4 regions of the Lysinibacillus sp. FSL W8-0992 genome follow, and region 4 is predicted to be linked to each of the others. Evidence: riboswitches for the same ligand, from Rfam matches in the RefSeq annotation. Region 4 holds a riboswitch; each other region holds the start of a gene.
What was found. A riboswitch is a leader RNA that binds a small molecule or an ion and turns the genes downstream of it on or off. The one in region 4 is predicted to bind cobalamin.

Region 1 (2,206 bases), 170 kb from region 4:
TGAGTCTTCTACATAGTTTACTGTTGTTAAAATAACTTGAGGATTTTTCGCGATAACATCTTCCTCAGAAACTTTTACCCATCCTGTTTGATCACCAAATACATTGTTCACATTCGCTGCATCAAGAATCTCTTGTTGGAAAGTACCAGCTGCTGTTGTATAAATATCTGGCTTAGGGCTAATTTCTAAATAAACATTTTTCGGTGTTTCTACAGTTTTTACTTTTGCTTGCACATCCGCAATTTTCGCTTTAATATCTTTGTTTAATTGCTCACCTTTATCTTGAACACCCATCACTTCAGCGATTTGTTGAATATCTCCAAAAACATCTTCAAATGATGCGGCTGATTTAATAACAAATACTTTCACGCCTGCATCTTCAAGACCTTTAAGGGCATCTAGTGTCTCGTCATTACCTGTGTAATAAGCAATTACAACATCTGGCTTTAACGCTACAATTTTCTCGCTATTGAATGTTACGGAATCTGACACTCGTTCGATTTTTTTTGCTTCTTCTGGGTACGTATCATATTCAGTTGCCCCAACTACTTTATCGCCAACACCTAGTGCAAATAGAACTTCAGTGTTACTCGGTTGTAATGACACAACCGTTTTTGGTACTGCATCAAATGCTACTTCTACATCGCGATCATCTGTCACTTTGTAGCCTGTTTGCTCAGCTTGTTGTCCTGTTTTCGATGTATCGTCCTTTTTAGTTTCATTTGCTGTGCCGCAACCTGCCAATACAAGTGCTAACATTAACACTGTAAGCCATTGGAATTTAAATAGTTTCTTCACTTTACACATTCTCCTTCTTTTTCTTCATCGGATATGATTTGCTTATAAACGGTATTTCAGCAATACCAGCTTGTTGATTCATGTATACAGCCATTACAAAAAATACATTAGCTAATAATCCTAAGTAGTCGAAAAGGATGGCTGGTACTTCTCTTTCCTCAGAAACTTTATGTAGAACACGGTATGATTTTTTTGCCTCACTACGACATAAATGAAGCGCAGTTGCAGCCCCCGTACCTTGTGGTAAAACAAAGTTTTGGATTTCTTCCTTTACATGCCCCACATAAAAATCATAGCGCTCACTAAGCCATAACAAATCTTCTTCCGTTACCGCTAATTTGCCACGTACTGAGCCATTTACATGGTAGGCCATTGGTAAAATAGTCAATAAATCTGTCGCCACTACTTCAACTTTTTCAGCTTTTACAGCCGTCAATGCTACACCGACATGAGTTGTTAAACTATCCGTACGAATCTCAAAATCTACTGTAGATATTTTTTCACGCATGAACGGGTAGCAAGAATAACGGGCATCTTTTTTCATACTTAGTCCCTTCTTTCTTTCATGAACAGATTTTGCTTTACAGGTGCATAAAAAAACGCCGCTCCCTAGGGAACGACGAAAATAGCATATATAGTGCCGCCTCACGCGACATTGCCTATGTATTTGCCGTATATCCTCCTAGCTTCCGAAGAGTTTTTATACATTAAATAAAGGTCGGTCTCCTGGCTCGTACAGCTCACTACCCAATGCAGTAGCGATATCATAAAACCTTCCCATCTTGGGTCTTCCCCTTTTCGACAGTGGCATTTTTTATGATTCTTGTACTTACAGTTGCGGAAACAGCTTCGGTTTTACACCGAATTCCCGATTATGCTAAAGTTAGCACCATTATTCTGCAAGAATTATTCACTTGATTAGCAGTTTATCATATATTGATTCGAAAGAGTAGTTGCGAGATTGTGGAATATTCGAATATATTTATACAAAACTTAGCACTATTTCTACATAGTGATCCGCTATTTGTTATTCCAGCCTAAAAATTCTGATTAAAATAGCTAGTTATAAAATTTTTTCAATAGCTTGCTCAATATCTAATTGTGAATCTGTTGGTTCAAAGCGCTCAACTGTATGACCTTGATTATCTACTAAAAATTTCGTAAAGTTCCAACGAATGTTACGTCCATCTAAAAAGCTAGGTGCAATTTGGATAATAGCCTCAGCTAACATCTTTTCCTGCATATTCGCCTTTCCGAATTCACGAAAATCTACTTCATGCTTTAAATAATTGAATAACGGATGTGTCTCTTCTCCATTAACCTGAACTAGTTCAAAAATCGGGAAAGTTACTCCGTAGTTAAGTTGACAAAGTTGAGTTGTCTCAACTCCATCTTCTGGGTTCTGCTG
Region 2 (2,206 bases), 1.7 Mb from region 4:
AATGACTTCAGGGTTACGTTCAACTGTTTCTTCTTTTGATACCGTTGTCCAGCCCGATTCAACATCGCCAAAAATGTTTTTACCACCAGCAACTGTGACAAGTTCATCCATAAAGTTTTGTGCCGCTGTAAAGACTTCCTTGTCCCCACTATCGAAAACTAGAACACGTAATTCTTCTTCACCTTGTGGTAACTTTGCGCGAACAGCATCAACATCCTTTGTCATCTGTTCAATTAATGCCTCTCCGCGGTCTTCAACACGGAAGATTTTTGCAATATTACGGATATCCGTAAATATATCCTCTAACGTTGGTTTTGTAATACTTGAAGAAGTATGTAAATATGTGTGAATACCAAGTGCTTCTAACTCTTCTGGTGTACCAACACCCTTTTCGCTAAAGCCACTTTTCCACCCAGCGTATAAAAAATCCGCTTCACTATCAATTACTTGTTCTTTTGTCGGATACTGCTCCGCTATCACTGGTACTTTATCGTAAGCTGCTTGTAAAGGTTCATAAATTTTATCATCTAAATAAGCAGTACCAACCATTGAATCTTCTAAACCTAATGCTAGCATTATTTCTGTAACGTGCTGATTTAAGCTAATCGCCTTTTTAGGAGCTTCTGTATAAACTTGTGTCGTATCGTTATTATCAATTGTTACTTCTTTTGCCTCTGCTTGTGCTGGTTCAATGTTTTCACTTTGTGCAGCTGATTCTGAATCATCTTTTGCACTACAAGCGCCTAAAATGCTCAATAGTGCCATCGCAAGAACTAGCCACATGCCTTTCCATTTGTTCATGTTTGTTTCTCCTTTAGTTTGTAATTTTTCATCTTTATAGTAAGAAATCAATGACTTCTTTGCTACTGATTACGAGCACTTCTTGACGCTTCATTTCCTGGTAAAAGCATGAATTGCTGTTTGCTACGGTTCCTGCTTAAACTACTGTACTTCAAAATGGACACAAAAAACCCTCTTGTTTCCAAGAGGGCGGCATAGTGAAAAAACAATGGTTATTCAACCAATCACTATTCCCATCCTCGTGGTGTTAAGTAAAATAATATATATTGGCAGGTATCCTGGCTTAGGTTCAACGTTTATACGTCTTCCCATAGTTAAACTACAGTGACTGTGTTGTATAAACTCCCCATTTACAGTTGCGGGACAGCATCGGATTTACACCGATTTCCCTTTTAAGCAAATGATAGAAACCATTTGCACCAATATATAGAAGTATTAAGTTATAAAAATAGCCTAGCAGAAGTAATTTTTGTTTTCAATCACACAAAAAAATCCATAACTAATAATTATGAATAATTGACTACTATTCAAACATAAACGAGAACTATTCTACTCGAAATGTTTTTTAGCACTATCTGTTACAATAGGAATATAGGAAAAATAGAAATGAGGATTTTTTATGTATAAAACGATTGGTGTGCTCGCACATGTCGATGCAGGAAAGACAACCTTTTGTGAACAACTACTATTCCATACGAACAGTATTCAAACGCGTGGAAGAGTCGATCACCAAGATACTTTTTTAGATAATCATACTATCGAACAAGCTCGTGGTATTACCATTTTTGCCGAACAAGGACGGATGCAAATTGGGGATGATACATACACACTAATTGATACACCTGGGCATGTCGACTTTTCACCAGAGATGGAACGCGCAATTCGTGTAATGGATTACGCCATTATTATCGTAAGCGCTGTAGAGGGTGTACAAGGACATACTGAAACCGTGTGGCAATTGCTACGTCAATACAACGTCCCAACCTTCTTCTTTATTAATAAGATAGATCGTGAAGGCGCTGATGTAGATGCCGTTATGAAGCAGCTTCGAAAGGAATGTTCGAAGGACGTACTTTTAATAGAAGACCCATTGCGTACAGATTATGTCCAGAGCCACATTGCTGAATGGCTAGCTGAACGTGATGAACAACTACTCGATGCCTATTTGACAGAAACTCTCGATGCACAAACATGCCTATTACAGTTGCAAAAGTTGATTAAACAAGAGCAAGCATTTCCTTGCTTTACTGGTGCGGCATTAAAGGATATTGGAATAAAAGAATTTTTATCACAGCTCCCTCTACTTACGGAGACTCGATTCGACCATCAAGCACCATTTCAAGGTGAGGTATTTAAAATCCGCCATGATGGAACTCAACGGTTAACGTTTATCAAAGCATTGCAA
Region 3 (2,206 bases), 1.7 Mb from region 4:
AATGCTAGTAATGCTTTAAACCCTATGTGGACGGTTAAGGAACTATTAAGGGAGCCATTGCAGCACCAAAAATTCGTGACGGACACCTATTTACAAACGATGCTTGAGAAGGTCAAGTTATCAAACGATGTATTACAATCTCTGCCCTCTGAACTTAGTGGTGGGGAGAAGCAAAGAGTAAATTTATTACGCTCTATTCTAGTTGAACCAAAATTAATAGTATGTGATGAAATTGTTTCTAGCCTAGATCGTCTAATTCAGCGGGAAATTATCGATTTATTAATTACGTTAAATAAAGAAAGAAACATGGCTATTTTATTTATTTCTCATGATTTAAAAGCAGTTTCATATTTAAGTGAACGGATTTATGTAATGAAAGCTGGCGAAATTGTCGATGAACAGTACAAGGAACAAGGTGCATTTAATTTCACCGATAACTATGCTCAAAAGCTATTTCAAGCGATGGAAAGTGAATAATATTTGAAAATAATTAGCTTTGATCTGGATGGAAAAATATCTTTTTTACGAATGTACTCAAAACTATATTAATCTGTATGTCCAAATAGATACCTTGTACTGTTCATTGACATTGAAATTCCATTACTTTACAATGTGATTTAATAGTATACTAGTGATACTATACATTTTATTACAACTGAATAGCGTGTAGTAATAGGTGTAAATTGCGTGCAATTTACTGAAAAGGGAAGTCGGTGCAAGTCCGACACTGTCCCGCAACTGTAAATGTGAGCGTCTTTTCAAATACCACTGTCAAATGATGGGAAGGTGAAAAGAAGCAATGACCATAAGTCAGGAGACCTGCCTGTTACAAGTACACACCAATAACCTACGAGGAATAGGAGGTGGCATGTTGACAAAACAGAATGTTCTGTTCGTCACAGTACGTCAAACGATAAAAACCAAAGGATATAAAGGGATACGGCATCGAGCCAAATCTCTCCCATTGGTGCAATGTTTGATGTTGCTGGATGAATGATAATGATTAGCCGGATGACGGATTTCCTCTTATTTAGCAGGAAATCCGTCTTTTTATGTGATCTAAACATTTGTTTTGAAAATATGTACGAAAAGAGGTGCACGTATGACGAAAATTCATGTTTGTACAACACAGGAAAAGCAATATGGAGATATGAAGATTTGTAAACTGCCGCGCATTGAAGTTGCCAAGCAGCCAAAAACGAGAATGGTCATTGAAGCACTTGTTGATCAGTTTTTAGCAACAGGACTTATTCGGAACGAACGTTTATTTAATCAAATTTTCTATAACAAAGGCATCATTTGGATTCAAAATGAGGTATATGAAGGGTGCCTTTTTGCTAAAGCAAGTGTAGCGGATGAGCTGAAAACAAAAAAGAATGCCTTTATGATGTACATGCCAACAAATCCAATCGTATATGAGGTAAATGGTGAGCCGTATCATTTAATAACACGTATTGATTCGATTCGAGCTAAACCAAATTTAGATAGGCTTGATTTAGAGCCAAAGCCCATCTTAAGTGCTGCAAGAGTCAATGATTTACTATGCTCGATGGTTATGCGTTTCTATCACACCTATTTAGAAGAGTTGTCGTTAGTCGTTCATGCAAATCAAGATAGTAATAAAATAGTACACTTAATAAAGTATGTAGAGTACGAATACGCTCAATTTCTTCAAAGTGTGAAAGAATTAAATGACTATCATTTAAATTGGCATCCAAGAGGCAATGGTCATCAATTATTGCTCCAATTAATTGAGCAATTACAAATTTTAAAGAGTAAACCAGGTTCGGTTCTTGTTGATTTTTCGAATAGTAATGGTTACGTAATTGTGGAATCAGCGAATAACTTTGTTGCGAAAGCGAAAAAAGCTTTATAGGATTAATATAAAAGGCATCGAGATGTTCTCGATGCCTTTTGTCATTTTTTATGGATAATTTTTGAAATCGCTATAAAAACTGGCTGAATCGCCGATAAAAGTCGCTGAATCGCCGATAAAACCTTTAAAATCGCCGATAAAAGTCGCTGAATCGCCAATAAAACCATTCAAATCGCCGATAAAAGTCGCTAAATCGCCGATAAAACCATTCAAATCGCCAATAAAAGTCGCTGAATCGCCGATAAAACCATTCAAATCGCCGATAAAAGTCGCTGAATCGCCGATAAAACCATTCAAATCGCCAATAAAACTTGCTAAATAACCGATAAA
Region 4 (2,206 bases):
TATTAATTCCTCATGTATTACCCATTTATGATTTTCTATTTTCTTTCCACCAGTAGTCGGTTCATAGGAGATAATATAGGCAGTTGTATCATATGCCCCAACAATCGTTGCTTCGGCGCCTGCCATCCCAGACATATGTCCTTCCTTAATAATAGCAGTACTGCCTACAGGGAATTTAGGGTTTTTAGCAGTTTTTAAAGTGGATGGAACTTCACCCGAGCTGGAATGATTCATCTCTTCTCCATGGCCTGTTTCTGCACTATGGTCCATTGCGTCACCATTAGCAGAGTCCGTCTTCGCTGCATCGTCAGAGCAAGCTGATAATATTAGTAAAGCCATTGCTGCTATAAAGCCTAGGAAAAAATTTCTTTTTAATACCATATGAATTTCCTCCTTACTATTTATTTGTCTTTAATGTAACAAGTAAATGTGCAGAAATTATGGATTAGGTTTTGTGCAAAATCCATTTGTATGAAGTTGAAAAGAGGAAAGATTGATTCCTAGATGAAAGAAGCTATAGACTACGATAATTATGTATGATAGAATCGTCATAATTTTAAAATTTCAGAAACTAATGGTGTGACGCTTGTTAACAAGTGCCACTTAAAAGGGAAGTCGGTGTAAGTCCGACGCTGTCCCGCAACTGTAACGAGGAGTTCTATGATGTAGTAGCCACTGTTTTTAGAATGGGAAGGCAATCATAGTAACGTTGAATCGAAGCCAGGAGACCTGCCAATTAGTTCATACCTGTAATGCCCACGAGGATGCAAGCAATTACGGACAATTGATGGATACTTCTCCAACTTTGTTTAACCTAGGGTATTTCTATGCATTCGTGCGTAGAATACCCTTTTTTATTGCTTCGTATTTATCAAGATTGATAAGGAGTTAATAAGCAAATGAATAAAAAATTTATGCTATTTTCATTGACCCTTCTTTTAGTACTGATTGCTTCAATGACGGTTGCTATTATGATTGGCTCAGTGTCAATTACACCGCTACATGTATGGAAGGTTATTTTCTCGAAAATTCCTATTTTCTCAAATACGATAGAGCCTGATTGGAGCCGCTCACAAGAAATTATTATATGGCAAATACGTGTCCCACGTGTCATGCTTGCAGCCATTGTTGGAGCAGGTTTAGCTATTGCTGGAGCAGCTGTGCAAGCACTTGTCCGTAATTCTATTGCAGATCCATATATTTTAGGTATTTCTTCAGGTGCGACAGTTGGTGCCACGGCTGTCATCATTTTAGGCGCTTTTTCATTTTTAGGTATTTACGCCCTTTCAGTAGCTGCTTTTCTAGGCTCCTTTATAGCAATTGTGTTGGTATTTTTCTTGTCACGTGTAGGGGGACGTATTTCTATTTTCCGTTTGTTGCTAGCAGGAATGGCTGTATCGTTTATATTATCTGCTACTTCAAATTTTATGTTAATGATGTCTAAGGAAGAGGGCGGTATAAAAGCCGTTATGTATTGGATGCTTGGAAGTCTTGCGGGCGCAAAATGGAGTAATTTATTCATTCCAGCTATTATCTTTTTCATCGTTTTTGGTTTGTTATGGCTACATTATCGAAATTTAAATTTATTACTACTTGGGGAAGAAGCGGCGGTCACATTAGGTGTTAATCTTCAACAATTTCGAATTCAATTGATACTACTCGTATCATTACTAACAGGTGTGCTCGTTGCGGTAAGTGGCTCCATTGGGTTTGTTGGTTTAATAATTCCGCATATCGTGCGATTAATAGTAGGGTCTAATTATAAATATGTTATCCCTATTAGCGCATTATTAGGAGGGATTTTCTTAGTTTGGGCAGATGCGATTGCCCGCGTGATAATAGCTCCAGAAGAAATGCCAATTGGAATCATTACTGCCTTTTGTGGCGGTCCATTTTTCATTTGGCTACTACGCCGTAACAATTATTCATTTGGTGAAGGAGATTAAAGGTATGACATTAGAGGCGAAGCATGTATCATTCTCCATTCATGATCAGCGCATATTAAAAGAAGTAAGCATTCAAATAAAGGAAAAGCAATTTGTCGGTTTAATTGGTCCTAATGGTAGTGGAAAGTCGACACTATTGAAAAATATGTATCGGTTATTAAAGCCCGAAAGTGGAACAGTATTATTGAATGAGGAAGATATTTTTCAGCAATCAAGTAGAGCGATTGCAAAAAATTTAGCCGTAGTTAGTCAGGAAACAC

Region 1: linked by a shared signal. The riboswitch ahead of NSQ74_RS05335 (hypothetical protein) and the one ahead of NSQ74_RS06175 (FecCD family ABC transporter permease) in region 4 are both predicted to bind cobalamin.
Region 2: linked by a shared signal. The riboswitch ahead of NSQ74_RS15220 (ABC transporter substrate-binding protein) and the one ahead of NSQ74_RS06175 (FecCD family ABC transporter permease) in region 4 are both predicted to bind cobalamin.
Region 3: linked by a shared signal. The riboswitch ahead of NSQ74_RS15205 (hypothetical protein) and the one ahead of NSQ74_RS06175 (FecCD family ABC transporter permease) in region 4 are both predicted to bind cobalamin.

Annotation. Positions count from the first base shown of each region.
Region 1 is NZ_JBBOZQ010000001.1:1,097,991-1,100,196, reverse strand. It holds gene NSQ74_RS05340 (ABC transporter substrate-binding protein) at 1-798, opposite strand, end outside; gene NSQ74_RS05335 (hypothetical protein) at 800-1,342, opposite strand; cobalamin riboswitch at 1,498-1,707, opposite strand; gene NSQ74_RS05330 (glutathione peroxidase) at 1,862-2,206, opposite strand, start outside.
Region 2 is NZ_JBBOZQ010000001.1:3,010,921-3,013,126, reverse strand. It holds gene NSQ74_RS15220 (ABC transporter substrate-binding protein) at 1-801, opposite strand, end outside; cobalamin riboswitch at 1,053-1,240, opposite strand; gene NSQ74_RS15215 (translation factor GTPase family protein) at 1,421-2,206, shown strand, end outside.
Region 3 is NZ_JBBOZQ010000001.1:3,007,515-3,009,720, forward strand. It holds gene NSQ74_RS15200 (ABC transporter ATP-binding protein) at 1-477, shown strand, start outside; cobalamin riboswitch at 658-841, shown strand; gene NSQ74_RS15205 (hypothetical protein) at 1,103-1,876, shown strand; gene NSQ74_RS15210 (hypothetical protein) at 1,925-2,173, opposite strand.
Region 4 is NZ_JBBOZQ010000001.1:1,270,749-1,272,954, forward strand. It holds gene NSQ74_RS06170 (YdhK family protein) at 1-381, opposite strand, end outside; cobalamin riboswitch at 559-751, shown strand; gene NSQ74_RS06175 (FecCD family ABC transporter permease) at 900-1,946, shown strand; gene NSQ74_RS06180 (heme ABC transporter ATP-binding protein) at 1,951-2,206, shown strand, end outside.